4 regions of the Marinobacter sp. H13 genome follow, and region 3 is predicted to be linked to each of the others. Evidence: predicted binding sites of a transcription regulator. Region 3 holds the regulator's gene; each other region holds the start of a gene.

Region 1 (7,264 bases), 3.2 Mb from region 3:
TCAAGGATCCGTCTGAAGATGGCGGCGTGGTGCGCTGCAAAGGCCTGGACCTGAAAGCCGATGAAATCCGCAACCATCTGGATGCGGGCATGCAGGTGACCAAGCTGTCCCTGACCTGGGACGACAACGTCTCCTTTGTGCTGGATGAAGAACTGGGCATCCGTCGCCTCAAGTTCGGCGAAACACTTCAGGATCAACTGGATGATGTCGACGTGGACGACCACGCTGCCAAGTTTGATGCGGCTTTCACGCTCATGACCCTTGAGCTGTCCCGGCTGATTCCAGGGCTCCTGGAAGCGCTCGGCGGCGAAGATCGCTCTGCGATTGTCGAAGAGTAGTGCCGTAAATCCGGGTCAGATACCCGCTTTATCTGACCCGGCCTCCCTTGCGCTCTTCAGTGGGCACTCTTTCCCAGCCGCTCTCTCTGCCAGTCTTTTTCCGGTTCGTTCAGGACCAGCCGCAGATCCATCACTTCCTCTTCGGTATTGAACTTGATTTCAAAGCCCAGATGTTCCGCCAGCTGCAACATGGGACGATTATCCGGCAGCACATTGCCCACCATTTCCACGGTACCCCTGGCCCGACAGTAATCGATCATCTTTTGCATCAAGGCAACGCCGAGGCCTTCGCCCTTCATTTTATCGTGCACCATGACCGCGAACTCGCATTGCAGGTTATCGGCATCGGTCCAGGTGCGCACGGTTCCGAGGGTTTCCTCGCCTTCCCCGTCTTCCCTGGGCGCGTTGGCAATAAAAACCATCTCCCGGTCGTAATCGATTTGCACCATCTGGGCTACGTCTTCGCGAGAGAAATGCTTGCGATACTGGAAGAACCGGTAACGAATGGATTCCGGCGACTGCAACTCATGGAACGCCCGGTGGGCAGGCTCATCTTCCGCCAGTACCGGTCGAATGATGACCCGGCGCCCGGATTTGGGCAAAACAATCCATTCCTCCAGTTCCCGCGGGTAAGGCTGAATAATCGGCCGCCCCGGCTTGTCGGCCAGATTGATGGCAATATTGACAGCCACGGCCCCCTGCTCGTTGAACAGCAAGGGCGAGATCTCAAGCCCCTTGATTTCCGGAATGTCGATAACGATCTGTGAGAGGGTGACCAGGGTCTCGGACACCGCGCGGATATCCTCCTCCGGCTTCAGGCTGTGTTCTTTCAGCAGCTTGTACATGTAGGTACGGCGCAGAAGCTCACGGGCCAACACCATGTTCAATGGCGGCAGTGCGATCTGACGATCGGTCATCACGTTGATCTGGGCGCCAGCTGCACCACAAACCACCAGGGGCCCAAACAATGCGTCCCGGGTAATGCCGACACTGAACTCGATCCCACCCACGTGCTGGTAGGAACGCTGAACCGCAAACCCGAGAAATCCACTTTCCGGGAAATGGCTCTTGTATTCCTCCATCAGGTAGCGGCACGAATCCATGATGGCTGCCTCGCTGTTCAGTTTCTGGACCGTACCCTTGTAACGACGCTGGGTCGGACTCAGGTCCAGAAAAGGATGGCACGCCTGCTCATGAATGATGGTGATGTCGATGGGGCGCCGCTCAACCGCAAACACCTCCAGCACCTCTTCCATATCGTCGCAGTACATGGTTTCGATGGTGCTGATCCCGTAGTCCCGCACCAGATCCCGCGCTTCCCGGTTCGACAGGTGATACCGACCTGCTCGAAGGGCCCTGTTGACCACATGACGGGTATGGGTGCGGTCTGCAAAGTGGTCGGTAAAGGATTCCGGCGTTTCCGTAAGCAGCCGCTGAACCCGCTGGTGACGAACATGTTGCATGAATGCCATCACGGCTTTTTCGGGATTGAAGAACGACGGCAGCCCGGCCCGGTAAAACTCTTCCCGCGCATCCATGACCGTACTCTGGCCGAGCCAGCAGGTGAACACATTCAGACGTGTGCCCTTGGACGCCTGCACAACCGCGTCCGCAATCTGGAGGCTGTCCTCAGTCAGACTCGGGGCATACATCACCAGAACGTTTGCCACTTCCGGATCCTTTGCCAGGATCTTGATGGCCTGGCCGTAAAGTTCCGGCGAGGCATCGTAGTTAAGGTCAATGGGGTTTTTGCGGGTCCAGTAAGGTGGCAGCAGCTCGGCCAGGTTCTCAATGCTGGATTTCGACAGCTCTGCCAGTTCACCACCAAGATCCGCCAACCGGTCCACGGCCAACACCCCGGGGCCGACCCCATTGGCCATGATCGCCAGGGTTTCGCGGCGCAAGGGACGCATCCGCGTCAATGTCTCGAGCGCATCAAACATCTGGCCAAGGCCATCCACTCGGAGCACACCTGCCCTCTGAAGCATGGCGTCGTAGATTGGATCGCTGCGTTTCAGGCCATCAGGGAGGTCGTGGGGAAACCACTCCGACTCCGGCACCCGACCGGACTTCACCGCAATCACCGGCTTGGTGCGGGACGCCACCCGCACCGCCGACATGAAGCGGCGGGCATTGGGAATGTTTTCGATGTGCAGGAGAATCGCACGGGTCTGTGTATCCTGCGCCAGGTAGTCGATCAGGTCGTCGTGATCGATATCCATGCCATCGCCCAGGGTCAGGAAGTAGGAAAACCCCACACCACGGGCGAATGCCCAGTCGATGACCGAACTGGCGATGGTGCCGGACTGGCCAACGAAGGCAACCCGGCCAGGGATGGCGCCCATATGGGCGTAGGTAGCGTTCAGGCTGCGTGCCGGGACCATCAGGCCAATGGTGTTGGGGCCCAGAACCCGGATTCCGGTCTCCCGGGCCGCTTCACGAACGGAATACATCAGGGGCTGGCCGGTTTTACTGTGAGTACGTGACATGCCACCGGTCATAACGATCGCGGTGCGCACCCCGGCCTCCCCCAGCCGCTTGATGGTCTTGGCCACGGTATCCGGCGGCGTACAGATGATTGCCAGGTCCGGGGAAAATTCCATTTTCGAGACTTTCTTGACGCAGGGCACCCCGTGCACGTTGTCGTAATCGTTCTGGTTAACCACCAGTAACCGGCCGGGATAACCGCCCCCCATCAGGTTCCGCAACACCATACCGCCAAGGTTGTCTGCCCGCTCCGACGCACCGATCACCGCAATGGACGCGGGATTAAACAGGCTCTCCAGATACCGGGTGCTCAAGCTGACTCTCCTTTGTATGCGGCCGGCAGACCGTTGGGAAATAAATGTAATAAAACAGGTTACTTATGAGTGTAACTCTTATCTTAGGCCTTGATACCCCGATGTGAAACGACTATCGCCGTTATAAGACCAAAGAAACACGGCATCGTGCAGTTTTCCCTGATAAGCTTGAAGAAAATATAAGCATATCGAAGGCAGTCCGAGACGTATGACCACGGCATTCTTTTCCCACGATGACTTCATGAAACACAACATGGGGCCGGAACATCCGGAAAGCCCTGAGCGGCTGGCGGCCATCATCAGCTACCTTGCTGATACTGGCCTGGACCAGAAGCTGGACTGGGTGCGGCCGGAAGAAATCACCCGTGATCAGCTTCTGATGGTGCATCCGGAAAAATATCTCCATCAACTGGACCTGATGCAACCGACCCGCGGCCGCGTGTTTACCGACCCGGACACGGCCATGATGCCCGACACCCTTCGAGCCGCTCGTCTGGCAGCTGGTGCCAATATCCAGGCCGTGGATATGGTCATGAGCAGCCAGGTTACTAACGCGTTTGTGTGTGCCCGGCCGCCCGGGCACCATGCCGAGCGGGCGAAATCCATGGGGTTCTGTTTTTACAACAACGTTGCCCTGGCCGCCATGCGCGCCCTCACCTTTCATCATTTGGAGCGGGTCGCGATCATCGATTTCGACGTGCACCAGGGCAATGGCACCGTAGACATTGTCAGTGGCGACGAGCGTATCCTGATGTGCTCAAGCTTCCAGCATCCCTTCTATCCGCACTCCCACGTGCACCGGCAGGCCGACAACATCGTGAATATTCCGATTGAGGCAAACTGTTCGTCTGAAGAGTACCGGAAGCAGGTGGAGGCGGGATGGCTGAAGCGCCTGAATGAATTCAAACCGCAGTTGATCCTGATTTCGGCGGGTTTTGATGCCCACCGGCTGGATCCGATGGCAGAACTGAATCTGGATACGGAAGATTATCGCTGGCTAACAGAAATGATTGTGAGTGTCGCCAGTGAGCACAGCAATGACCGGATCATTTCAACCCTGGAGGGCGGGTACCATCTGCGGGCCCTGGCGGAAAGCGTCAATGCCCACCTGGAAGTACTGGATTCGGTTTACTGACGCCAATCAGCCCCTGGGTTCGCCGCCATAACCGTTAGCCTGCTGCAGTTCCGGGCGGTCACCGGCCCGTTGCAGGCGGATATTGGTGCGCCGGTTATCGGCGGGCCGGTTGGATACCGGGTACTGGTCGCCGTGAGCCCGAACGGTAATCATGTTTTCATCAATACCGCTCGCCTTGAGGTAGTCGGCCACCACATTGGCGCGATCTTCGGAAAGCGCACGGTTGTCGATCCGGCTTCCAATACTGTCACTATGACCATCCACGAAAATCCGCTCAACCGTGGAATCTGCGTTCACATAGGCCACGATGTTATCCAGTAGTTGCCTGTCGGCATCGGATAATTGCGTGCTGCCGCTGGCAAAGGGCACCCTCGAGCGCTGGATCTGATCAAAGTTTACCGGCAGTAGATTGGACGTACAGCGCTGATAACGCTGGTACTCGCCGGCGAAGTTAATGTTGGAGACCTGAACCCGCACCGGGCGGCCATCAAACCACGATTCCCTGGTTACCGTCGGGCGCATCCCGTCCAGAAGTCCATGGGCGACCACGAACGCCTGACGGGTATCCAGCGAGACCTGACGGCGATCATCCGAGACATTGACCGTTCCCAGGGGCTTCGGCGCCACACCCGGACGCCAGGCCGGTGCCTCGACCACAAGGCTGCCGCGCCCTGGTCGCATCAATGCGGAATCAGACTCCAGGAAAAAGCTGAGACTTTCACCGGCGCGATGATTGAACACCGCCCGACCGTAGCCGGGAACTTCGTGCACCAGCCGGCATTCAAATACCGACTCGGCGAGATACCACTGGCTGTTCTCGATTCCGGCGCCATAGCTGGCAGCCTGCGCGGTTGCCGGCAGAAGCACCACGGGCAACGTGGCAACCAGCAGAGTATTCAGGAGTTGTCCGGGGCGAAATCCCATAGAGCTAGCCATCAGTGTCCGGAGTTAGCAGAGTCAGACTGTTTAACGGCCTGAGCCGGAAGTTCTTTAGCCACCAACCGGAAAACAATCACCCGCGCCTTCTGGTATAATTCGCCAAATTTTTTCGGCTCCCAGAGAACCGGGCACAAGCTCGCCCCGCCAAAGGTATTTCGGACAAACGCCATGACAGACAAGCTCACGCTCACACGCCCCGACGACTGGCACCTTCACGTACGGGACGGCGACATTCTCAACGACGTGGTACCGGCTACGGCCGCCTGCTTCGCTCGCGCCATCATCATGCCTAACCTGGTACCGCCAGTTACCACCGCAGCCGATGCCACAGCCTACCGGGAACGCATTCTGGCGGCTGCCAATGGCACCGAGTTCGAGCCGTTGATGACGCTGTATCTGACCGAGAGCATGACGGCGCAGACCATCCGGGATGCCAGGGCTGCCGGCGTTGTGGCTGCCAAGCTTTACCCCGCCGGAGCAACGACCAATTCCGACTCCGGCGTGAAGGATATCCGCAACATCTACCCGGTTCTGGAAGCCATGGCCAATTGTGGCATGCTGCTGCTGGTACACGGCGAGGTAACCGATGCCGATATCGACATTTTTGACCGGGAAAAGGTATTTCTGGAGCGTGTCCTGGCACCCACTCTCGAGGCTTTCCCGAACCTGAAGGTTGTACTGGAACATATCACCACGGCCGATTCCGCAGAATTTGTCCGGCAGCACGCCGGTGACAACCTCGGTGCGACTCTGACGCCCCAGCACCTGATGTACAACCGCAACCACATGCTGGTAGGCGGCATTCGACCGCATCTCTATTGCCTGCCAATCCTGAAGCGTAACCGCCATCAACAGGCGCTCAGGGACGCGGTGGCCAGCGGCGACAAACGCTTTTTCCTGGGCACGGATTCCGCCCCCCATTCAAAGGATCGCAAAGAGGCAGCCTGCGGTTGCGCTGGCTGTTACTCGGCCTACGGCGCAATCGGTCTGTATGCGGACATTTTCGAAGAGCTTGGCATCCTGGATAAACTTGAAGCATTCGCCAGTTTCAACGGGCCGGATTTCTATGGCCTACCGCGGAATACCGATACCATCACCCTGATTCGTGACCCCTGGACCATGCCGGCAGAGCTGCCGCTGGCTGACGGAACCATCGTGCCCCTCAAGGCTGGTGAAACCGTTCACTGGAAACTGGCGTAAACCTGACTTATTCCTTCTCACACACGGCCAAGACCGGAGCTTGAGTGACTGACGAAAACAAACCACCGCATCCCATGTCCCGCCGCTTTCGCGGGTTTCTGCCTGTTGTAGTCGACGTGGAAACCGCTGGCTTCAATCCCGAGCGGGACGCCCTGCTGGAAGTGGCGGCAGTGATACTGACCATGGACGACGATGGCTGGGTGCGGCGCGCTGAAACCCACGTTCAGCAGATCGATCCTTTCGAAGGCGCGAATCTGGAGCAGTCCGCGCTTGATTTCACGGGTATTGATCCGTGGAATCCGGAGCGAGAAGCGGTACCCGAGCGGGAAGGACTCAGCGAGATCTTCAGCCCCATTCGCAAGGCGGTGAAGAACCACGATTGCAAGCGAGCCGTCCTGGTGGGCCACAATGCCACCTTTGACCATAACTTCATCTTTGCAGCCGCGCTGCGGGCCGACATCCGTCGTAACCCGTTCCATCCTTTCTCAACCTTCGATACCGCCACGCTGGCCGGCCTGGCCTATGGCCACACGGTTCTGGCCCAGGCCTGCAAACTCGCGGGCATTCCGTTCAGCAACAAGGAAGCCCATTCCGCCGCCTATGACGCGGAAAAAACCGCAGACCTGTTCTGTGGCATTGTGAATCGCTGGAAAGAACTGGGCGGCTTTCCGCCTCCGGTGATCCCCGAAGAGACCGAATAACCGCCATAAAAAAACCCGCCGCAGCGGGTTTTTTTCTGTGTGCCAGGCCTAAGTGTTGAAGGCACGCCTCATACTCAGCTGACTTTAAAGCGGGACAGAGAATCCCTGAGCTGATGAGACAACTCCGCCAAGTCACCACTGGCTTCGGAG
Region 2 (7,264 bases), 3.3 Mb from region 3:
TGCCGATGATGCCCTGTTTGAACTCGCGGACAGAGCCGGCTCCAACCTCGACCAGACCGCCTACTTTGATGCCATGCGGGAGCTCAGGCTTCGTCGCAAGGCCATGGTGGTCTCGATCCTCCAGTACGTCAGCCAGGCTTTCAATGAAATCGGAAGGTTCCAGCCCCAGCAAAGTGCCAGGTCCCTGGATGAAGTTGACGAGGACTCTCTCAGCCTCGTTGATCATTCCCAGCTTGAGCAGCAGGTGGCAGTCGACAATCTCATAAATAAACTCCGGAACCGTTATACCGAACAGATCCGTCTGCTTACCGTCCGGGTCGGGCATCTGGTGCCGGGCATCGAGCTGAAAGACGCACAAATGCCGCTAAGCCCTGAAATCATCTGTGGCGGTGTTGCCGAGGCCTGTGCAGACCTCGACATTGATATCCGGGCCAAGCTGGTGGTTCTGAAGCTGTTTGATCGCCTGCTTGCCGATACCCTCGGTGATTTCTACAAAGAAGCCAATCGCACCTTGATCAGTGAAGGCGTAATGCCTGACATGAAACGACCGCCCACCGGCAAGGTGCCCTCCCGCTCCGGTCAGCGTGGGTCAGCAGAGAGTTCAGTGCCGACCAGTGCCAGCGGTCAGGCGGATTCTGCCAGCGAGAGTCAGGGTATGTCTCAATCACAGGCCACTTTCTCGGAGCTCAGCGCGCTGTTGCATCGCGGTGAGTCTAATGCTGTCACTGGCGGATCCCCGGTCGGCGAAAGCTACATTGATACCGACAGGCTCATGGCCCGTTTGACAGAAGCGCAGTCGAGCAGCAGGCAATGGGGTGAAGGTACCGTTGTACCTCTGAGCGAGCAGCTTCAACCCATCCTGCGTTCCGGCGATGGCAACAGCCTGAGCGTTGGGCAGGTCGACAGTGACGTGATCAATCTGGTTTCCATGCTGTTCGACTTTATTCTGGAAGATCGCCAACTGCATCCGGTGATGAAAGCATTGATCGGGCGCCTGCAGATTCCGGTGCTGAAAGTGGCGCTGAGTGACAAGAACTTTTTCAATCGGGGCGGTCACCCGGTTCGAAAACTGCTTAACGAGCTGGCACTCTCGGCCATTGGCTGGACCGAGAAGAAGGCCGGGCAAAGAGACCCGCTTCGGGACAAAATCGAATCGGTTGTAGATCGGGTTCTGTCTGAGTTCACTACCAACGTCTCCCTGTTCGAGGAGTTGCTGAAAGATTTCAGCCACTTCATGGATCTCGATCGCCGACGTCGTGAGCTCGTCGAGCAACGTCTTCGGGATGCTGAAGAAGGGCGGGCTCGACAGGAGCGGGCGTCCCAGGCGGCGGAAGGCTTGGTTAAGGAGCTGACAGAGCAGCGGGACGTGCCCGAACCGGTTGCCGGCCTCCTGAGCGAAGCCTGGACCCGGTACCTGCAATGGGTTGTCCTCCGGGAGGGCGAGGAAAGCGACCGGTGGCAGCACGCCCGGAACCTGACCGAGCAGTTGGTCTGGAGTGTGGATCCGCGCCCGGTCACTGATACCACCAGGTCAGATCTGCTGAGGGCAATACCGGCCATTGTGGACGACCTTCGCAAGGCACTGCAGGATATTTCCTGGGACCCGTTTGCCACCGATGCGGCGATTCGCGACCTTGAACTTGCCCATGTGGATGTTTTCCAGCGATTGGTGACGGCTCCGTCCAGGCCGGAATCACCTTCGGAACCAGAGGATCTGCTCGTTCCGGAGCCCGCTGCTGAGCAGCCCGTCGAGCCCCCTGAGCCGGCGGCCGAAGACGCTGTCAAAGCAACGCCCTCGCCGGCCGAGCCTGAAGTGCCTGTTTCTGTGGTCAGCGAGGCTGCCTCCCAGGCGGACGCTGAAACGCAGACTGCTTCAGTATCTCCAGAGTGGCTGTCAAAGGCCGAAAGCCTGCGTGTGGGTTCCTGGATTGAACTTACCCGCGACGAAACCCGGGTGCGCTGTAAGCTTGCGGCCTTTATCAAGGCCACTGGCAAATATATCTTTGTGAATCGCAGTGGCGCGAAGGTGGCAGAGTATCTGCGTCAGGAACTGGCCGCCGACATGGAATTCGGGAAAATCAGCATGCTGGATGATGGTCTGATCTTCGACCGGGCACTGGAGTCGATCATCGACAACCTGCGCTGCAGCCGCAAGGACTGATTCGTAGCAACCGTGGCAACTTTGTGATTCAATCAGAGGCTGTAATGCTCTGAAACTTTTGGAATTACTTTGCCCGATTCAGACGTTTTTTCCGAACGCCCTTCCGCCTCCGGTACCGATGGAAATTCGCTTCGCGAAACCGGGCGGATTTCCTTCGCCCGCTGGACCCCTTCGCCGAATTTCGGGCCTCGTCCGGATGGAGCGGGCATCTCTCTTCTGGTCGTCCACAATATCAGCCTGCCTCCGGGCCAGTTTGGTGGCCGCGAAATAGAAGACTTCTTCTGCAACCAACTCGACCATTCTGCGCACCCCTACTTCAAGACTATCGAGGGCGTCCAGGTGTCTGCGCACCTGCTGATTCGCCGCGATGGCGCGCTGGTGCAGTTTGTCAGCCTGCTTGATCGGGCCTGGCATGCCGGCCGATCGTGTTTTGAAGGGCAGGAGGAATGCAATGATTTTTCCATCGGGATTGAGCTGGAAGGGACCGACGACACCCCTTACACCACCGAGCAATATCGCATGCTGGCGAAAGTGGCGGACCTGATTATGACGGCCTGGCCGGATATCACGGCCAATCGGATTACCGGGCACTGCGACATTGCGCCCGGCAGGAAGAGCGATCCCGGCCCGGCTTTTGACTGGCGGTATTTCCGGTCAGCCCTGGAAATAGTCCGAGGATCGGGGAGGAACGTCTGAATGGTATTTGTTGTGTTTCTTCTGGCCTACATGGTACGTAGGCGTCTGGATTCCCTGGACATGCTGTCTGGCGATGAGGTCTGGCGCCGTTGGTTCCGCTACGGCAGCCGGGTCAGGGCGGGCCATGAATCGGGGATAGCAACCGGGCTGGCACTGGTCCTGTTGCCGGCCCTGATACTGGGGCTTGCGGAATACCTGCTGGTGTCTTCTGGCTGGAGAATGGCGGCTTACCCGCTGGAGTTCCTGGTGCTGGTCGTCCTTATGGGAACGCCGGGCTGGCGACAGGTACTGCGGGCCTATGCGGAGGCGTGGCATCGGGGAGACATGCAGTCGGCCTGGCATCATGTGAAAGACCTTCTTCCGGCCGATGAACGGGGAGCCGCAGTGTCTCCCGAGGCCATGCACCTCTCCCTGTCCAAGGCACTGATGGTTTCGGTGTTCCAGCGCTTTTTTCTGGTGGCTTTCTGGTATGTGGTTGGCGGTATCGGTCTCGCGGTCCTGGCGCGTGGGCTGGTAGCGCTCGCCGAGCAATGGCCGCAGGCGCCGGCCAGGCCCAGGTTTGCAAAAATGTCCGACCTTGCCGGCTGGATTCCTGCCAGGCTTTTGTCGTTAACGTTCGGAATTGCCGGAGATCTGGCCGGCTGGCTGCGTGAAACTCGCCAGACTCTGACCGGAATCTCCAAAAAAGCGGGCGAGGTACTCATGATTTCGGCCAACGGGTCGTTAACCGGGTATGCACTGGATCCAGCGAGGTTTTCCCGGATTCACCCGGATGAGTGGACAGCGTTTGGGGGAAGGAGTCTGCGAGCGGTAAGGGATCTGCTGAACAGAAGCATGCTGGTATGGATATGCATACTCGCCCTGCTGGTTATTTCCGGCGTCGTTTAGCCCGGATTTTATAAAACATTACAGTTTAACAACAAATAAAGCTTAAGTTTTTAAGACTTTAGGCGACAATGGAAGAAAAGAATTAACGTTCAGTGGTTATTTGCCAGCACGAGGGTCCCTGTGAAGCAACTCATTAATCCTGCCATTGCCCTGATGAACCGGCTGCCGATGGTCTACAAGTTCAGTCTCATCAGCATTCTGTTCCTTTTACCAATTGGTGGGCTGTCCTGGCTTGCCATTTCCGAGCTGAATCGCTCGGTTCAGACCATGACCCGGGGTGTCGAGGGGCTGGAGCAACTCCAGCAAGTGGATCGGCTGGTGGATGCGGCGATGGATTATCGAGACTATCGCTCACCGGCGATCATCAAGGATGAGAGTGCCATTACCGCAGTTTCCGAAGAAGCGGCCACTGAGATTGATAGCCTTTTGGCGGCTCTGACCGCAGAAGAGCGCTCGTTCGATACGACTGGCTCCTGGGCCGATCAGGTTGAAGGCCTTCGCCAGGAGTGGGAAGCATTGCGGGCCGATGACAATTATCAGGGCAGCTTCGATCCTCAGTTCAAGTATTATCAGGAATTCGTCCAGAAGGCACAGGCGCTGCTTTCGGCCACCATTGAAATCTCTGGTTTGGGGCAGGGGGCCTCAAGAGAAAACCAGTTGATTCTGGGCCTGGTCCAGGACTCTCTCCCGGCTGCACGCACCGTGATCGGTCGGGCAAAATCCTACGGAATCTTCGCACTGGTCGAGGGGCAGGTAGGTTACGCCCTGAGCGAAACCCTGAACGAAATCTATGACCAGTTGACCAATCGCACCTCCTTGCTTTCACCGGCTTTGGCTCTTGCTTCTGAAGCATCGCCGGCCCTCGCCAATCAGGCAGGCAACGCCATTCAACGGGTTGACGAGAGTTTGATGGTGGTTCGGGATCATCTGGATCTGAACGTGATAACGCCCATGCGTCTGGAAATGCCCTGGACCGAATACGACGATCTGATGTCCGGGCAGTTGGCCCACTACGACGACGTCAAGACGGCTGCCTTCAGCGTGGTCGACTCGAACCTGCGCGCACGGCTCGAGAGTGAGATCAACCAGCGTCGCCTGATTGTGGTTGCCCTGATCGCCGTGCTGCTTGTGGTTGTCTATCTCTACATCGGCTTCTTCATGTCCGTACGTACCGCCATCAACCGCTTCAGCGAAGCCGCACGGAACGTTGCCGCCGGCGACATGACCACGCACATCAGTTTGCGCAACCGCGATGAGCTGGGCGAGTTGACGACGGAATTCAATAACATGACCGACCGGATTGCCGAGCTGATCCGCTCTGTCAGCCGGACGACGGCGGACGTAGACCAGCAGGCCACCCGGGTCAATGACACCGCTGCGGCCAATAGCGAAGCGGTTGCGCGTCAGATGGAAGAAAGCGGCCAGATCAATGAAGCCATGAACCAGATGGTTGAGGCGGTTCATGAAGTCACCGAAAGCGCGCACCGGGTTGCGGACAGCGCGAGCAATGCCGAACAGGACACAGAAACCGGCCGGGGCGTGGTGGCCGACACGGTTGAAACCATCAACAAGCTGGCGGGTGAAATCTCAGGCGCGGTGGAAGTGATCAACCGGGTCAGCAAGGACAGTGACAACATCAGTCAGGTGCTGGTCGAGATCAAGGCCATCGCCGAGCAGACCAACCTGCTCGCCCTGAACGCCGCGATCGAGGCGGCCCGGGCCGGGGAGCAGGGGCGTGGTTTCGCGGTGGTTGCCGATGAGGTTCGCTCGCTGTCACAGCGCACGCACAAATCGACGGAAGAAATCGAAGGCATGATTTCCCGGCTCCAGAGCGGCGTCAAAGACGCGGTGTCGGCCATGACCAACAGCCGGGACGTGACCGAGGCAACGGTGCAGAAGTCCGGAGAGGTGACAGAGGCCCTGGATAGAATCGCCAAGGGCATCTCCGTGATCGTGGATATGAGTCACCAGATCGCCCAGGCCGCCGAAGAGCAGTCTGCCGTCGCGAAAAACGTGAACTCGAACGTTGAGCAGATTGGCGAGCTGGGCCAGAAAACCGCCGCCAATGCTGAAGAAACCCTGGGTTCTTCCAGAGAAATGTCGCAACTGACAGCGTCGCTTCAGCGTCTGGTGGAAGCCTTCAAGGTCTGATCGGTGCGACCTTTGCGCGCGATCAGGCGCATAAAAAATCCGGCCCTTAGAGGCCGGATTTTTTTTGTTCCCAGAGAATCTCTTCGCCACCCTCGCGCCGGGCCAGTACGCGGGCGATGACAAACAACAGATCCGATAGACGGTTCAGGTAGTGTCGGGAAGCGGTGTTGATAGAGTCCTCATGGCCGAGGGCGACGACAACCCGCTCTGCACGACGGCAGACCGCCCGGGCAAGGTGACATTGGGCGGCGCCGGGACTGCCTCCGGGCAGGACAAAATTCTTCAGCGGTGGCAGGCCTTCGTTGTGCCGGTCCAGGGTGCCCTCCAGCCATTCGATGTGTTCGTCACCAATCACACGGCTGCCGGGGATGGCAAATTCGCCCCCCAGGTCAAACAGATGGTGCTGAATGCGGCGCAGGCTCTCCACCAGTTCGTCGTCGCTGTCCAGGGTTTCGATTAGCAACCCGATATGGCAGTTGAGTTCATCAGCGGTGCCCATGGCTTCAACTCGCTGGGCATTCTTGGCAATCCGGTTGCCATCGGCCAGGCCCGTGGAGCCATCGTCTCCGGTACGGGTGTAAATCTTGGAAAGGCGGATGCCCATCAGTCTGCTCCTGTTAATGTGACGACAGTTGTTGTACCCGTTCGGTCAGCATTTGGTTCACCGGCGTGTCGATACCGAGTTCTTTTCCTAGTTTTGCCAGATACCCGTTGATAAAGTCTATCTCGGTTTGGCGTTTGCGGAGAACATCGGCACGCATGGACGATGTGTTACCCGCGGTGTTTTGAGCGACCTGTTCAATGCGTTGGCGCAGGGAATCCGGTGTTTCCGTGATCTGGGCGGCGGCGCTCATCAGCTCTGATAGTTCCCGGCAAAGCTCGTCGATGGTGTTCTGATATAGCCCTGCAGACAGGATGTCGCCATTGGGGCAGTTCAGGATGGCGGTGTAGGGATTGATGCCCGCATTGACGATCAGTTTCTGCCAGAGTCGCTGAAGGATGGCCGGCTCCCGATGGATGGCCAGGCCGGAGTCTTCCAGCATGGCGACCGCGCGGTCCACCGAGAATCTGGCCTGCTCCGTCAGCGGACCCACCCAGGTATCGCCGGTACCGGCATGGACGAGAAGCCCCGGTTCAGGTCGATTTGCGCCCTCGGTGGTGGTTGCGGCCAGGATCGGGCGCTCCGGCCACCGCTCGGCGACAGCTTGCTGGCTGCCCAGTCCGTTCTGGAAAAGCAGGATGGGGATATCAACGGGTAATTGGTCGATCACGCCTGCTACAGCGCTCAGGGTATCACCGGCCTTGGTTGTCACCAGCATCAGGTCCGGCGTGTCGCCGGTCGTGAGGAAGGGAATCTGTATGGAGGAT
Region 3 (7,264 bases):
ATCCGGCGCTCGAAGCCGAGGAAACCTCCGCTGATTTCTCGTCCTGCAGTGCGTCCAGAAGCTGTTCGAACTCGTCGTCGGTGATGTCGCCACCGTCTTCTGCCGGTTCGCTCTCTTCCTGCTCAGGTTGAGCGGCAGCGGCCGGTGCCCCCTCGCCCTCAGGCTGGGCCAGGGCATCCAGACGGGCAATAAGTTCGTCCGGAGCCGGTGTCAGCTCCTCATGATTGCGGACCTGCTCAAACATGGCATTGACGTAGTCGAGTGCTTCTAGAACCACGTCCATCAGTTCGGAATCCACCTTGCGCTTGTGATTACGCAAGATGTCGAAAACGTTTTCCGCGGAATGGCAGCAGTTCACCAGCGCTTCAAGCTGAAGGAAGCCGGCTCCGCCTTTCACGGTATGGAAACCACGGAAGATGGCGTTGAGCAGATCACTGTCGTCAGGATGTCGCTCAAGATCTACCAACTGCTCTGACAGCTTTTCGAGGATCTCGCCGGCTTCTACGAGGAAGTCCTGCAAAATCTCTTCATCAGCATCAAACGCCATGCGTTACCCTCATTATTCAGAAACCGAGACTGGACAACAGGTCGTCTACGTCGTCCTGCCCCGAAACTACATCTTCACGCTCATCGGCCTTGATCTGGGGCCCGACGCCCTTCTCTGCAGACTCTTCTTTTTCTTCAATCTGGTGCACCGTGCCCGTGAGCTGGTCCACATGACTGGCCATCACCACCAGGCTGAGCATCTGCTCCTCAACCTCTTTCACAAGGGCGGTGACCTTCTGGATGACCTGACCTGTCAGATCCTGATAATCCTGAGCCAGCAGGATTTCCGACAGGTTGCTGTACATGGTGTCGGCATCGGTTGCCATGCTGACAAAAAAGCGATCAATCCGGCCGTACAGCTCGCGAAACTCAGCCGGCTGCATTTCCCGGCGACGCAGGCGCTGCCACTCATCACGCAACGCGGCGGCCTCGTCTCTGAGGGCATTGGCCACCGGCATGGTTTCCTCAACCAGGTCCATGGTCCGGTTGGCTGCTTCACCGGTCATCTGCACAACGTATTCGAGACGATCAGAGGCATCTGTCATCTTTGACAGTGCTTCCTGTTGCTCGGCGTTACGGGGATCAATCTGGAAGTTCCGGATTGCTTCGTGCAGGCTCCGCGTCAGCCGCCCTACCTCACGGTACAGACCCTGATCCCTGACTTCGCTGAGTTCATTGATCAGGGTCATGGCTTTGGCATAATCACCCGCATCAACACTCTCGGCCAGTTCCGCTGCCTGCCGCTGGAGCTTTTCCGTCACCTCCGGTTCAAGGCCCCGATGGTTCTTTTTGCTATCGCTCATGAGAGCCATCCGACCTCTGGTTACTGGATTCTTTCAAAGATTTTCTCAATCTTTTCCTTGAGCACGGCAGCGGTGAACGGCTTGACCACATACCCGTTTACGCCTGCCTGGGCAGCGGCAACGATCTGGTCGCGCTTGGCCTCAGCAGTTACCATCAATACCGGCAGGGTTTTCAGATTCTCGTCCGCCCGAACGGCCTTGAGCAGGTCGAAGCCTGACATGCCAGGCATGTTCCAGTCGGTCACCAGAAAATCGTATTTGCCGCTTTTGAGCATTGGCAGTGCCGTGTTGCCGTCGTCAGCTTCATCGGTGTTGGTGAAGCCAAGATCACGCAGCAGGTTCTTGATGATCCGTCGCATTGTGGAGAAGTCGTCCACAATGAGGATTTTCATGTTTTTGTCCAATGGGACCTCCAGTTAGTAACACCCGGAATTCGTTTGACCTTTGCGTTCAAAGTCTAGCAGGCCGCTGTTTTAACCGCTTATTGTCGGACCTTTGCTTCGGTTGTAAAGCATCGGTTACCAAAAACTACAGACTACCTCGTTGGCGACACAGACTGAACGCGGTCAGTTGTCCGATTCCTGACGCCAATCCGAGAGCCGTCCCCGAAGGCGCAGGGCTGCCTGGCTGTGAATCTGGCTTACCCTGCTCTCACTGACGCCGAGCACCGCGCCAATCTCCTTGAGGTTCAGTTCTTCCTGGTAGTAAAGGCTCAACACCAGCTTTTCCCGCTCCGGCAGGTCTTCAATCGCCTCAGCGAGGCTCCGCCGGAAGGCATCGGAGGACAACCCCTCAAGGGGATTATCCTGCGTCTCTGTCTGTTCTATCGGCAGCTCTCCGGATTCATTGAGCTCGTCGAGGCTAAAAAGTCGACCGCTGTTGGAACCGGAAAGGTAGGAGTGGTATTCGGGCAGCCCCATACCCAGCTCTTCGGCCACTTCCTGGTCGTGGGCTTCGCGGCCAAGTCTATCTTCAACGGCCTTGATGGCCTGGGAAATGCGACGGGCGTTGCGATGCACGGAACGGGGGACCCAGTCACCCTTGCGGATTTCGTCCACCATGGCGCCGCGAATACGGATACCGGCGTAAGTCTCGAAGGTAGCACCTTTGGTAGAACTGTAACGCTGGGCGGCCTCGAGCAGACCGATCATGCCGGCCTGCATCAGGTCTTCAAGCTGGACGGACGCCGGCAGGCGAGCCATCAGGTGAAGGGCAATTTTCTTGACCAGCGGCGCGTGCTGCTCAATGAGCTGAGCCGGCTTCTGCGCACTTGACTGGTTATAGATTCCGAGGTTTTTCGCCAATGTCATGTATCCGGTTTTTTGTTTGACTGGATCCGATTCAGACTTCGACGAGCCGCTCCACAAAAAATTCCAGATGCCCACGGGGCGAGGACGGCAACGGCCAGCTATCTACCTTGTCCGCCAGCGCCTTGATGGCCAGTGAAGCTTTCGCCCTGGGATAGGCGTCCAGCACCGCACGCTGCCGCTGAACCGCTTTCTTCACGGCCTCATCGTAGGGAACTATTCCTACGTATTGTAGTGCCACATCGAGGAAGCGCTCGGTGACCCGGGTCAGTTTTTCAAACAGATGCCGGCCTTCCTGCTCATTCCGAACCTGATTGGCAAGAATACGGAAGCGGTTGGTTCCATAATCACGGTTCATCAGCTTGATCAGGGCATAGGCATCGGTGATCGAGGTCGGCTCGTCGCAGACAACCAGCAGCAGCTCCTGAGACGCTCTCAGAAAACTGACCACTGACTCGGAAATCCCGGCGGCGGTATCAACGATCAGGACATCGATCTGATCACCCAGTTCGCTGAACGCATTAATCAGCCCGGCATGTTCCATGGGGCTGAGCTGGGTCATTCGTTGGGTACCGGAAGAGGCGGGGACAATCTTGATGCCACCGGGTCCATTCACCAGAACGTCCTTCAGATCACAATCGCCGGCCAGAACATCCTGGAGGTTGCGATTGGCAGTGATGCCCAGCAAGACGTCGATATTGGCCAGCCCCAGATCGGCGTCGAGCAGCACCACTCTCAGGCCTTTCTGCGCCAGGGCAATTCCGAGGTTCACCGACACGTTACTCTTGCCGACACCACCCTTTCCGCCGGAAACTGCAATCACCTGTACCGGATGTGCTCTGCTCATACTGTTTTTGGTCTCTCGCCACGTTTCGCCGGCTTTGTCTCCGACGCCTGCTGTCAATCTGTCCGGTCTCAGGCGTGCTCTTTCAGGCCCTCTGCGACCGCTTGCTGTTGCTGGAGTGTTTTCAGCCGATCCACGGCCAACCGCACCAGCGGAACGGCTTCTGCGTGGTGCAGGTCTTCAGGAATCTTCTGGCCGTCTGTGTAATAGGCTACCGGCAGACCGGTTTCCATCACAAACCCGAGAGACTCGCCCAGCGTCAGGGCCTCGTCGATTTTGGTCATCACACAGCCCGCAAGATTTGCCATCTTATAGCAATGCCACACGGATTTCATGATGCGAGGCTGACTGGTTGCCGAGACCACCAGATGGGTTTTGATATTGTGATGGCTGCGAGCCAGTTCGGCCAGCTGTTCCTGATAGCCTTTGTCCGCACTGGTCAGTCCGGCGGTATCAATCAGCACCAGATGACGGTCTGACAGCTCGTCCAGAATATCGTCCAGACTGTGGCTCTCATCCACGACCCGAACCGGCACATTCAGGATCCGACCGAACACGAATAACTGCTCGTGCGCCGCCACCCGATAGCGATCCGTGGTCACCAGTGCCACCGAGTCGGAACCGTGTTTGAGCACGTAGCGCGCGGCCAGCTTGCCAATGGTGGTGGTTTTCCCGGACCCTGTCGGACCCACCAACGCGTAGGCGCCACCCTCATCCAGCCACTCCATGCGGGAGGTCCGAACCCCGGTACACAGCATTTTCAGGGACTGCTTCCAACCGTCTTCCAGGCGCCCCGCCTTGTGACGACGGGAAATTGACCCCGCCAGATCACTGCCGAGGCCGAACTCCTGCAAGCGCTCGGCAAGCCTCTGCTGCACGGCGGTGGTCGCAGAAACCTCCGGCTCCTGTTGCGGCCGATGGCCCTGCATCATGTCTTTGAGCGAGCTGATCTCGGCCCGCATCTGCGCCAGCTCATCAGAATAGGCTTCCCTCGGCGCCTGTGGCAGAAGTTCAATATCACCAAAACCACCGCTCACCTCTTCCTGAATGGCAGCGAACGAACCGGCGTAGCTCGCGCCCTGCGATGCCCGCTTTTCCCGTACTTCACGGATGCGGTCCCGGGACCGGCTCAGCTCGTCCTCAAGACGCCTGTGCTGGTCGGCCTGCATCTCGGCCAAGCGGGACCCGTTGGTGGCTTCTTCTGCCTGGTTGCCCAGTCGCTGGCGCGCCATATTCTCGTCATAATCCAGCGCCGTCACAATTTCGACACCGCCGTCGACCCGACGATTGGAAAGGATCACGGCGTCCGGCCCCATCTGTTCACTGACCTGCTTGAGCGCCTCGGCCATGGTCTGAGCAAAAAACCGTTTTACTTTCATGATGCCTCTTCCTCCACCGGCAACGCCGTGCCGGCGCTGTCCGCTCTGTCATCCGCGCCGTTACTGGCCAACGGACGCCACGATCGTAATCTGTTTGTTATCCGGAATTTCCTGGTACGAGAGCACATGGAGCCGCTCTACCCCGTAGCTGGCGAACTTCGCCAGCACCGGCCTCAGGGGCCCGGACACCAGCAGAATGGCTGGCTTGCCGAGCATCTCCTGACGCTGGACGCTCTCCTGAAGCGAGCGCTGGAGTTTTTCAACCATATTCGGCTCCAGAACCAGGCCAATATCTTCCTGTCCGCCGGATTGTTGACTCTGCTGAACAGACTTTAGCAATAACTGTTCCAGATCCGGATCCAGGGTGATCACCGGTATCTCTGATTCGTTGCCGCAGATACTCTGGACAATCATCCGGCGCAGGGACTGCCGCGCAACGGTGGTCAACAGCTTCGGATCCTGACTCTTCGGATGCACGTTCACGATGGCCTCGGCAATGGACCGCATGTCTCGGATCGGCACTTCTTCCTTCAGGAGGTTCTGCAGCACTTTCAGCAGCAGACTGATGGATACGGTGGTGGGTACCAGTTCCTCGGCCAGCTTCGGAGAAATCTTTTCAAGCTGATCCAGCCATTTCTGGACTTCCTCATGGCCCAGCAGCTCGTGGGCGTGTTTCTGCAGTACCTGGTTAAGGTGGGTCGCGACCACCGTACTGGCATCGACCACGGTATAGCCGAGCGTCTGGGCCTGCTCTTTCTTGTCTGGCTCAATCCAGCTGGCGTCCAGACCGAACGCCGGATCCTTGCCTTCAATGCCTTCTATCTTTCCGAATACCTGACCGGGGTCGATGGCCAGTTCGCGGTCCGGATGGATTTCCGCTTCGGCAATCGTCACGCCCATCAGGGTGATGCGGTAGACGTTGGGCATAAGATCGAGGTTGTCTCGAATGTGGACCGAGGGCATCAGGAAGCCGAGATCCTGGGACAGCTTTTTACGAACGCCCTTGATACGACTGAGCAACTGGCCACCCTGTGACTTGTCCACCAGCGGGATCAACCGGTAACCCACTTCCAGACCGACAATATCGACAGTGGACACATCGTCCCAGCCCAGCTCCTTGGTCTCTCCGGGGGCCGGTAATTGACGCCCCTGATCGCCGCCAGCGTCACCGCCTGGAGGCAGATCACGACCCGCCGGCCGTGGAGCCGCCCCGCCCGCGCCCCTAGTCGGGAATGCGCCATCTTCTTCGACGGTCTGTCGCTGGTGCTTCCAGATATACCAGGCAGCGCCGGCGGCCAGTGCACCCAGACCCAGGAAGGCCACGTGGGGCATGCCGGGAATCAGACCGAGAATGATCAGGATAGCGGCGGCAATGGACAGCGCCTTGGGCGCGCTGAACATTTGCTGGAGGATCTGGCCGCCCATATCCTGGCTGGAGGTAACCCGCGTTACCATGATTGCAGCAGACGTGGACAGCAGCAGCGAGGGAATCTGTGCCACCAGGCCGTCACCAATGGTCAGTAGCGCATATCGCTCCATGGCCAGCCCGAAATCCAGACCGTGCTGCAGCATACCAATGGCAATACCGCCAATGATGTTGATGGCAAGAATCAGCAGGCCGGCAATGGCGTCGCCCTTCACAAACTTGGACGCACCGTCCATGGAGCCGTAGAAATCCGCTTCCTGGGCGATTTCGGCACGACGATGCTTGGCCTCATCCTGATTGATCAGGCCGGCGTTCAGGTCCGCATCAATCGCCATCTGCTTGCCGGGCATAGCATCCAGCGTGAAACGGGCGCTCACCTCGGAGACCCGGCCGGCACCCTTGGTCACGACCAGGAAGTTGATGATCATCAGGATCGCAAACACCACCAGACCCACGGCGTAATTGCCGCCGATCAGAACGGCGCCGAAGGATTCGATCACTTTACCGGCGGCATCGCCGCCTTCGTGGCCGTTCAGCAGAACAATCCGGGTAGACGCCACGTTCAGGGCGAGACGCAGAAGTGTGGCTACCAGCAGGACTGTCGGGAAGGACGCAAACTCCATCGGCCGCAGGGCGTAGACACACACCAGCAGAATGACAATGGACAGGGTGATGTTGAAAGTAAAGAACACGTCCAGGAGGAACGCCGGCATGGGCAGAATCATCATGCCCAGCAAGCCCATCAGCATGATTGGTATGCCCAGGTTGCCCCGCGTCAGGGTTTTGACGTTATTGAGGACTAAAGCTCTGTCCATGCCGGATACTTCTCCGATTGGCCGTGCCTGCAGGCGTTTTGAAGGTCGAAAATCTGACACCGGAGCGTCGTTTGGAAGGGTTATCGCAAGATCCGTACCAGCCCTTAGTGGATTTCACGGAACCGGCCATTTGCGGCCTGACTC
Region 4 (7,264 bases), 3.9 Mb from region 3:
CCTTCTTCATGAAGGCCATGGCCCTGGCGGTTCAGGAATTCCCGGTTCTCAACAGCCAGCTCAACGATGACGTCACGGAGATTCACTACCTGCCCCAGTGCAATATCGGTATGGCGGTGGATGGCAAAGCCGGCCTGACGGTGCCGAACATCAAAGGCGTGGAAAGCCTCTCGTTGTTGGGCATTGCCGACGAGGTTGCGCGCCTGACCGAGGCAGCCCGATCCGGCCGCGTCAGCCAGGAAGACCTCAAGGGCGGCACCATTACCATCTCCAACATTGGCGCATTGGGCGGAACTTACACCGCGCCCATTATCAACGCGCCGGAAGTGGCCATCGTTGCCCTTGGGCGCACACAGAAACTGCCCCGGTTTGACGCCAACGGCCAGGTGGTGGAGCGCGCCATCATGACCGTGAGCTGGGCCGGCGACCATCGCATTATCGACGGCGGCACCATCGCCCGATTCTGCAACCGCTGGAAGGGCTACCTGGAATCGCCCCAAACCATGCTCCTGCATATGGGCTGACGTTTCATCATGGCGCAGAAGACGCAACTGCAGCAGTTCTACATACCCGAAGAGCAGTCGATCTACCTGCTCAGCCATGATGATGCCAAAAAGCTCAAGGACTGGGTGGCGCTCTGCGCCGCCCAGCTCCGCCAACTGGGCTATGAAGACATAGAACTCATTGGCAAGGGCGCCTATGGCTTCGTGTTCTCTGGCCGCCTCCCAGGAACCGCGGTCGGAGGCCCGGAACATGTGTTCAAATTCACCCGCATCAACCTGCCCCGGCACCTCCAGGACCGGCTTGAGGATGAAGCCTACATTCTGGAGCAGGTCCGCCACCCCAGGGTGCCACGGCTGATTTCCTACCAAAGAGCCAATAACCAGCCGATTCTGGTGATGGAGCGTGCTGCCGGATTAAATCTGGAAGAGGTTTCCCTGCGTGATGGTCGTCTGAAACCACGGCTCATCATGCGCATTGCGGACCAGCTGGCCGACATCCTGCGAAACCTGCGCCGTGAGAATGGACCGGCTGGCAGACCAATCGTTCATGGCGACATCAAACCTTCCAATCTGGTCTTCGACGCCAGCACCGAAAACATTGCCCTGATTGACTGGGGCTCCTCCGTGTTTGCCCAGCTGGACGCCAACCAGCAGTTCATCACCGCCAACGTGATGGAGCTGATGTCTGACAACCTCCAGCAAACAAACGCACGGCTCGGGGATGTGTATTTTATCGGCGAGGAACAGCTCAACGGCGGGCTGTCGTCTCCCCGTTTCGATGAACAGGGAGCAGCCGGCACGCTCTATGCCTTGGCGTCAGCCCAATCCTGCCGCTTTGGCCATCGGGCCATCCCGGCCACCTCACTGGGCCTGCCCATGGAATTCGCGCGCATGCTGGATGGCATGCTGTCACCGGATCCGGAAACTCGCCGTAAGGCCGGCGATTACTATCTGACAGAGATGCCGCGTATGGCCCGCACGGTGATGATTGATCTGCCGGAAACCCCGGTCGCGGCCCAGGTACCCGTGTGGGTGCGTGCCTCTGACCAGGAAATTGACACCGTGGTTTACAGCTCGCGTAAATCCTTTCTCAGGGAGGAAGGCGCACCGGAAACCCTCAACGACGTCAATGACGTACAGCTGGACCGCTACTACAAGAATTTCATGCAGGGCATGGGCGAAACCGAAAAGGCGTTTCTGGCAGCCGTGAGCCGGCTCGGGCGCTACCCGGTGGAAGGTGGACTGGCCGTGCGCTGGGAAACCGATGGCATCTACATCGACACTTCCCTGAATCTGCACGATCCTGCCTTGAAGTCGGCGTTTGTGCAGGCCGTCAACAATATGGTTTTCCTGGCCCAGGCCATTTACCGCAAGGGGATTTTCAAAAGCTGTCTGTTCAACGCCCGCAATACCTTGCACGTTGATCGCGATGAACCAACCCACCCCTTTGTTGTATCACCCGATATGAAATTGCACTACGAGGTAAGCCCCGCGCCTGAGGTTGAAGACGAAAGCCGGGTCCACTCTTACTTCGAGGACGGCCCGGACCCGGAGGAATTCCTGGTGTTACCCGACACCATTATTCACGCCCTCGAAGAACTCAACGCTATTCACCACACTGGCATGATCATCTTCGAAGCCCTGCCCCGCCATCTTAAAATCCACAGCCACTATCGGCTACTTGATCCGGACCGGGAACAGGAGTTCCGCCGATTGTTGGACGTAATCCTGTCATCGGTGGAGCAGATTACCGGCCTGGGCGTTTCCGGGTTCATGAAGATGCCCTACAAGGACACCCGCTTCTTCCCTCACATCGAACGCCTCCCTGAGCGGTATTACCCACGCAATCCAAGGACCGAGATCGCGTAAACCTCGGCCCAGACTCGCTTTTCCATGTCCGATTTTTCGGACGCAATTGTCCGGCAAATCAAACACATTCAGCCCAGCACGCCGCCAACTGTCCAGTACACCGGACACTTCACGCTAAAAACGGGAAAGCAAACCCTCCATATCATTAAAAAACTCTTATTTTCAGTGAGTTGGCTAACTGGCACGGTTTCTGTATTCAAGCCGGTCACAATTATAAAAACTGCCTGAAGAACAAATCGTTAAGTATTCGGTTTTTCAACCTTGCTCGGACAATAATAAGGAACAACTATGCGTTTACTCTTCCTGGCTCTTTTGCTGGTCAGTCCCCTGTGTTTTGGCAAAACCGTCGTCGTCATCCAGAGTTACCACCTCGAGTACAAATGGGACGCGGACTATATCGACGCGGTCCGGTCCGTGCTCGGGCAGGATCACGACCTTCACGTGTTCGAACTCGACACCAAGCGCCTGTCGAAACCGGAATGGCCACAGAAAGTGGCTGAAATCCAGAGCAAAATTGCAAACGTTAATCCCGACGTTGCCATTCTGGGTGATGACAACGCCTTTACGTTGATGGCTGACCACCTGGTCGCCCAAAAGATTCCCGTGGTCTTTCTTGGTGTGAATGGTGGCCCCGTTCAGCACCCTACCCTTGAACACCCGCTGGTCACTGGCATCCTCGAACGCCCGTTCTTCTCCGAGAGTATCCGTCACCTGAGAAAGATACTCCGGCAGAAAGAGCGTTTCCTGGTTCTGATGGATGACTCACCTACCATGCGTAATGCGGTGAACGAATACTTTGGTGACAAGCGCCAGGCCACGATCTACGGTTCCGAACTGGACATCGTTCTGACCAACGACAGGGACACCTGGTTGGACACGGTCGTAAATGCCCACGAACGTTATGATGCTGTTGTGTTGGGCACCCACCACACCATCCGTGACAAAGATGGCGAGTACGTCATACCCTACGATCTGCTGAAGGAAGCATTTTATCGGGCTCAGCTCCCACTGTTTTCATTCTGGGATATCTTTGTTGGCGAAGAACAAAGCATCGGCGGATTCACTATCTCGGCCAAACAAGAGGGGCTCACCGCAGCCAGGCTGGCCTCGTTGATCCTCAATGGCATGAGACCCGATCAGATACCGCAGCTTAAATCCCTAAGTGGGCATTACGTGTACAGTGCGAGCGGCCTTGAACACTGGAATCTTGATCTCTCCCCCATGATTGCGAGCCAGGCCAACTTTGTCGAGTAACCGGGGCGCCGCTCAACCAGAGACGGCTGCGCCCAAATGAAACACCGGCCTTAAGGCTTCAGGTTTCAGTAGCGCTGCCGATAATCACTAAAACAACTTACTGAAGGATGACGTTTTGGCTTCCTCTGTCCTCTCATCTATAGAGCGTAAATTGGGTGTCCCAGGGAAACTGTTGATTGCGCCGGTATTCATTCTTTTGCTCTTTGCCTCGGTAACTTTTTTCAGTGTTTATGAATTCCAGGAACTAGACCGTCGAATGAACACCGTCGCCAGGGACTTGGCACCGGACACCTCTATTGGGACCGAATCGGTCATCAGCGTCTATCGGATGCGCCTGCGTGTTTTCGACTATTTCACCACTGGCGATGAAGAAACCCTTGCCCACTTCGGCGAGCTAGAAGCCGAGTTCAATGAGGTGATGGCGAGAGCGCAGGAGAACATCCAGGACCCTGGTGCGGCCAAACTGGTGGATCGGATCAAGACCACCACCGATGAATACATCAAGGCATTCCGGAACGAGCTGGTTCCGGCCAAACGCCAGGTCCTGAAAATTATCAAGGATGAGCTGGACGTATACGGTCCAAATGCCACCAAGGCATTGCGGATGGCCCTTAACGGGGTTGCCAACAGGGAACCCGAAAGCGATTTGAGGGCCGGCCTCGAGCAACTGCTGAACGATGCCATGGTCATGCAATTGACCGCCCAACGCTACCTGACCAACGGCGATGAGGATTCCCGCAAGGCTCTCGGTTGGGCCATCGAAGACCTGACCGATGCACTGGAGCTGCTGCAACCTGAAAATGGCCCGGACTTTGTGCAGGTGTACATGCAAACCGTTGTCGAAGAGCTGGCAAACTATCAGGCTGCAGTTCAGAGAATGGTGGAACAGCAGAATATCGTCGACAGCGTCAAGGCAGACCGACTCGATGTACTCGGGCCCGAAATCGCCCGCATGGCGCGCGAGTTGGAGGCCAGTATTTTCGCGTCTCTCGAGATGGAAGCGGATGAGGCAACGGCTGCCACTGATCTTGCACTCAAATTCACGCTCATCGCATTTGTGGCTTCTGCGGTTCTCGGATTGATCGTTGCGGTATTGATGAGTCGCTTGATGGGCTCAAGCGTGAAGCGTGCGAAAACAGAAATTCTGGGCTACCTCGACGACATCGCCAATAACAACGGCAACCTCTCCACCCGACTCACTCCGGGCCGTCCCGATGAGATCGGTGACTTCATCGACGCAGTCAACACCTTCCTGCAAACGCTCGAGGAAACGATTTCCCGAATTGTGACGGCGTCTCGCCAACTGACCGGCGAGTCCGAATCACTTTCCGGTATCACAGAGCGTACAACCGCCAATTCGGAGCAACAGCGCGACCAGATCACGCAGGTGTCTGCCGCCATGCAGGAAATGGTGTCCACCTCCGAAGAGATCGCCTCGAACACCAGCGAAACTGACGAATCGGCCCGTAAGGCCTCATCGCTTGCGGATTCCGGACAGGAAACCGTTGGCTCAGCCATTCGGGCGGTTACCAACCTCGCCAATCAGGTTGAAAAGGGGTCTAACCGGATCCAACAACTGGAGAACGAATCGGCCGAAATCGGCAATGTGCTGGCTGTTATCCAGAGCATTGCTGAGCAAACGAACCTTCTGGCGCTCAATGCCGCCATTGAGGCGGCTCGAGCCGGTGACGCCGGGCGGGGATTTGCCGTGGTTGCCGATGAAGTTCGAGGACTGGCCAAGCGCGTTCAGGAATCAACCGTCGATATCGAGCGGATTGTGTCCCAGCTCCAGAGTGGCGCGGCCGGCGCAGTAGTGGACATGAGCAAGGCCAAGCAGATGGCCGAAGAGGCCAGCGAGGAGGCAAGCAAGTCGGGCGAGGCTTTGACGGACATTCTCGCGGCGGTTAACAGCATTGTTGAAATGACCACCCAGATTGCAAGCGCGACCGAGCAGCAGAGAGCGACCGCCGCGGAGATGACCCAGAACGTGGAAATAAGCAGTGGCGCAATTGAGGAACTGGCCGGAGACATTTCCCAGGTGAATCACTCAAGCCGCTCTCTGGCGAACATGGCTGATGAATTGAATACGCTCGTGCGACGCTTCAGGGCCAGTGAATCCTGAACAGACAATGGTTGCAGATGTTAACCAATTCACGAGAGCGCAGATGATTACCTGATACCTTTGGGTTTCAAGTTACACAATGTAACCGGAAACGGACTGCCCGGAGGTATCCCGCCATGACGCGCTCTCAATCACCCAAGAGGCAAGGCGTTCGCGGCCCTGTCATTGCCATGCTGACAGCGGCTGCCTGCCTCGGCACTGCCCAAGCCGCCGAACCCGAAAAAGTCATTTTCGCCGCCGAAAATGCTCTTTACGGTGCCGGTCATGACATCGGACGCGCGGATGGCTGGATTGATGAGCAACTCCGAGCTGCCATACGCGCCTATCAAGCTCAAAATGGGCTCCAAACCAACGGCAACCTGGATACGGCAACACTGAAAGCGCTCGGCGTGACCAAAACATCCAGCGCAACCATCACTGCAAATTCAGTCGGCAGTCGAAAGGCGTCATTGGCACAGCTCGGTTTGTCCCTCCCCGAGCCCGCGCCCAATACCCCGACCATTGCCAGGGCTGAACCAAAGCCTTCGCCAGAACCTACCCCGGCCCCCATTCAAAAATCTTCCGAACAGGGCGAGCCAACAACTTCGCTCGATGCCGAACCTGATGAAAACCAGATAGATACTGAGGGAACTTCGAAAAAACCTGAAGTGAAGGCACAAGAAAAAGTGGCGGAAGCAGCCCCGACAACACCCGAACCGGTAGCTTCAGAGCCCCCTGCTCCCATTTCAGCTCCAGCTCCCGTGCCGGAACCTGCGGTCGCCGAGGAAACTTCACCAGAAGCCACCAAAGAACCAGCCCCGGTGCTGGCCCAGCTCCCTTCAGAGCCCACCAGTGCGGGCCCTACCGAACCGAAAGCAACGGAAATGAAGAAAGCCCAGCCAGTCGAAGGAGAAAACACTGCATCGAAAAATTCCGCGGTTGCCGATAATTCTCAGAGCACCGGCGGCGGGTTTTTCAGCGTCTTGTTCGATTTCTTTTTTGGCTGGCTGGTCTGAGCGTCAACTCTGCAACCGGTCTTTAAAGACTTTCCAGTCAATCACGTTGCCGTCGGAATCGAAGTGGACGTATCCGCGGAAACTCGGGTCATCTTCCCAGGCCTTCACAAAGCCTACGGTTTCACCGGAGTCTGAGACGATCTCAAAGGCTTCGCTGCGGGCATTGGCAATGTCTTTATCAGGCTCTGTATCTGAACGCTTGAGGCTTACGGAGGAGTCTAGGGGCAAGTTGCTTTGAAGGAATTCCTGGATCATCGTCGAGCTCTCCTTTCAGGGTGAACCGGTCTGGTTCTGGAGGTAGCGTAACTATAGGACGATCCGGTAGAAGAGAATACAGATTCAGATCAATTTTCTTAGATTTTTTCGAGATAAAAGGGCTTTAAGAACAATAGGATATTTCATTATTGTGACAGTCTGTAACCTTCTGGACTGATTATTTTTCAACCAGTTCAGAAGGTTACCGAGAGCAGAGTCGATCAGTCACGAGGATCAGAATTTCCAGAACGGAGTGCTCAGTTTCT

What was found. Region 3 encodes FliA, which starts transcription of late flagellar genes. Its sites were predicted from a motif close to CTAAAGTTTNNNNNNNNNNNGCCGNTAA; they were not measured.
Region 1: AC5JQH_RS17625 (flagellar protein MotY) is a predicted target of FliA. The motif match lies at 5,241-5,268, and genes of this name have one in related genera.
Region 2: AC5JQH_RS18110 (methyl-accepting chemotaxis protein) is a predicted target of FliA. The motif match lies at 3,787-3,814, and genes of this name have one in related genera.
Region 4: AC5JQH_RS20700 (methyl-accepting chemotaxis protein) is a predicted target of FliA. The motif match lies at 3,683-3,710, and genes of this name have one in related genera.

What each region holds. Positions count from the first base shown of each region.
Region 1 covers NZ_JCACRU010000001.1:3,781,770-3,789,033, reverse strand. The annotation lists gene rdgC (recombination-associated protein RdgC) at 1-338, shown strand, start outside; gene AC5JQH_RS17635 (bifunctional acetate--CoA ligase family protein/GNAT family N-acetyltransferase) at 395-3,139, opposite strand; gene AC5JQH_RS17630 (histone deacetylase family protein) at 3,348-4,274, shown strand; gene AC5JQH_RS17625 (flagellar protein MotY) at 4,281-5,198, opposite strand; gene pyrC (dihydroorotase) at 5,382-6,413, shown strand; gene rnt (ribonuclease T) at 6,458-7,114, shown strand; gene AC5JQH_RS17610 (methyl-accepting chemotaxis protein) at 7,189-7,264, opposite strand, start outside.
Region 2 covers NZ_JCACRU010000001.1:3,884,035-3,891,298, forward strand. The annotation lists gene AC5JQH_RS18095 (DUF1631 domain-containing protein) at 1-2,161, shown strand, start outside; gene ampD (1,6-anhydro-N-acetylmuramyl-L-alanine amidase AmpD) at 2,231-2,857, shown strand; gene AC5JQH_RS18105 (hypothetical protein) at 2,858-3,745, shown strand; gene AC5JQH_RS18110 (methyl-accepting chemotaxis protein) at 3,866-5,896, shown strand; gene AC5JQH_RS18115 (cob(I)yrinic acid a,c-diamide adenosyltransferase) at 5,943-6,500, opposite strand; gene AC5JQH_RS18120 (ketopantoate reductase family protein) at 6,514-7,264, opposite strand, start outside.
Region 3 covers NZ_JCACRU010000001.1:543,229-550,492, forward strand. The annotation lists gene AC5JQH_RS02540 (chemotaxis protein CheA) at 1-547, opposite strand, end outside; gene AC5JQH_RS02545 (protein phosphatase CheZ) at 564-1,349, opposite strand; gene cheY (chemotaxis response regulator CheY) at 1,370-1,753, opposite strand; gene AC5JQH_RS02555 (RNA polymerase sigma factor FliA) at 1,916-2,659, opposite strand; gene AC5JQH_RS02560 (MinD/ParA family protein) at 2,691-3,503, opposite strand; gene flhF (flagellar biosynthesis GTPase FlhF) at 3,572-4,879, opposite strand; gene flhA (flagellar biosynthesis protein FlhA) at 4,940-7,120, opposite strand.
Region 4 covers NZ_JCACRU010000001.1:4,433,320-4,440,583, reverse strand. The annotation lists gene AC5JQH_RS20715 (dihydrolipoyllysine-residue acetyltransferase) at 1-524, shown strand, start outside; gene AC5JQH_RS20710 (protein kinase domain-containing protein) at 534-2,372, shown strand; gene AC5JQH_RS20705 (ABC transporter substrate-binding protein) at 2,661-3,626, shown strand; gene AC5JQH_RS20700 (methyl-accepting chemotaxis protein) at 3,883-5,748, shown strand; gene AC5JQH_RS20695 (peptidoglycan-binding protein) at 5,865-6,743, shown strand; gene AC5JQH_RS20690 (hypothetical protein) at 6,747-6,998, opposite strand; gene AC5JQH_RS20685 (hypothetical protein) at 7,233-7,264, opposite strand, start outside.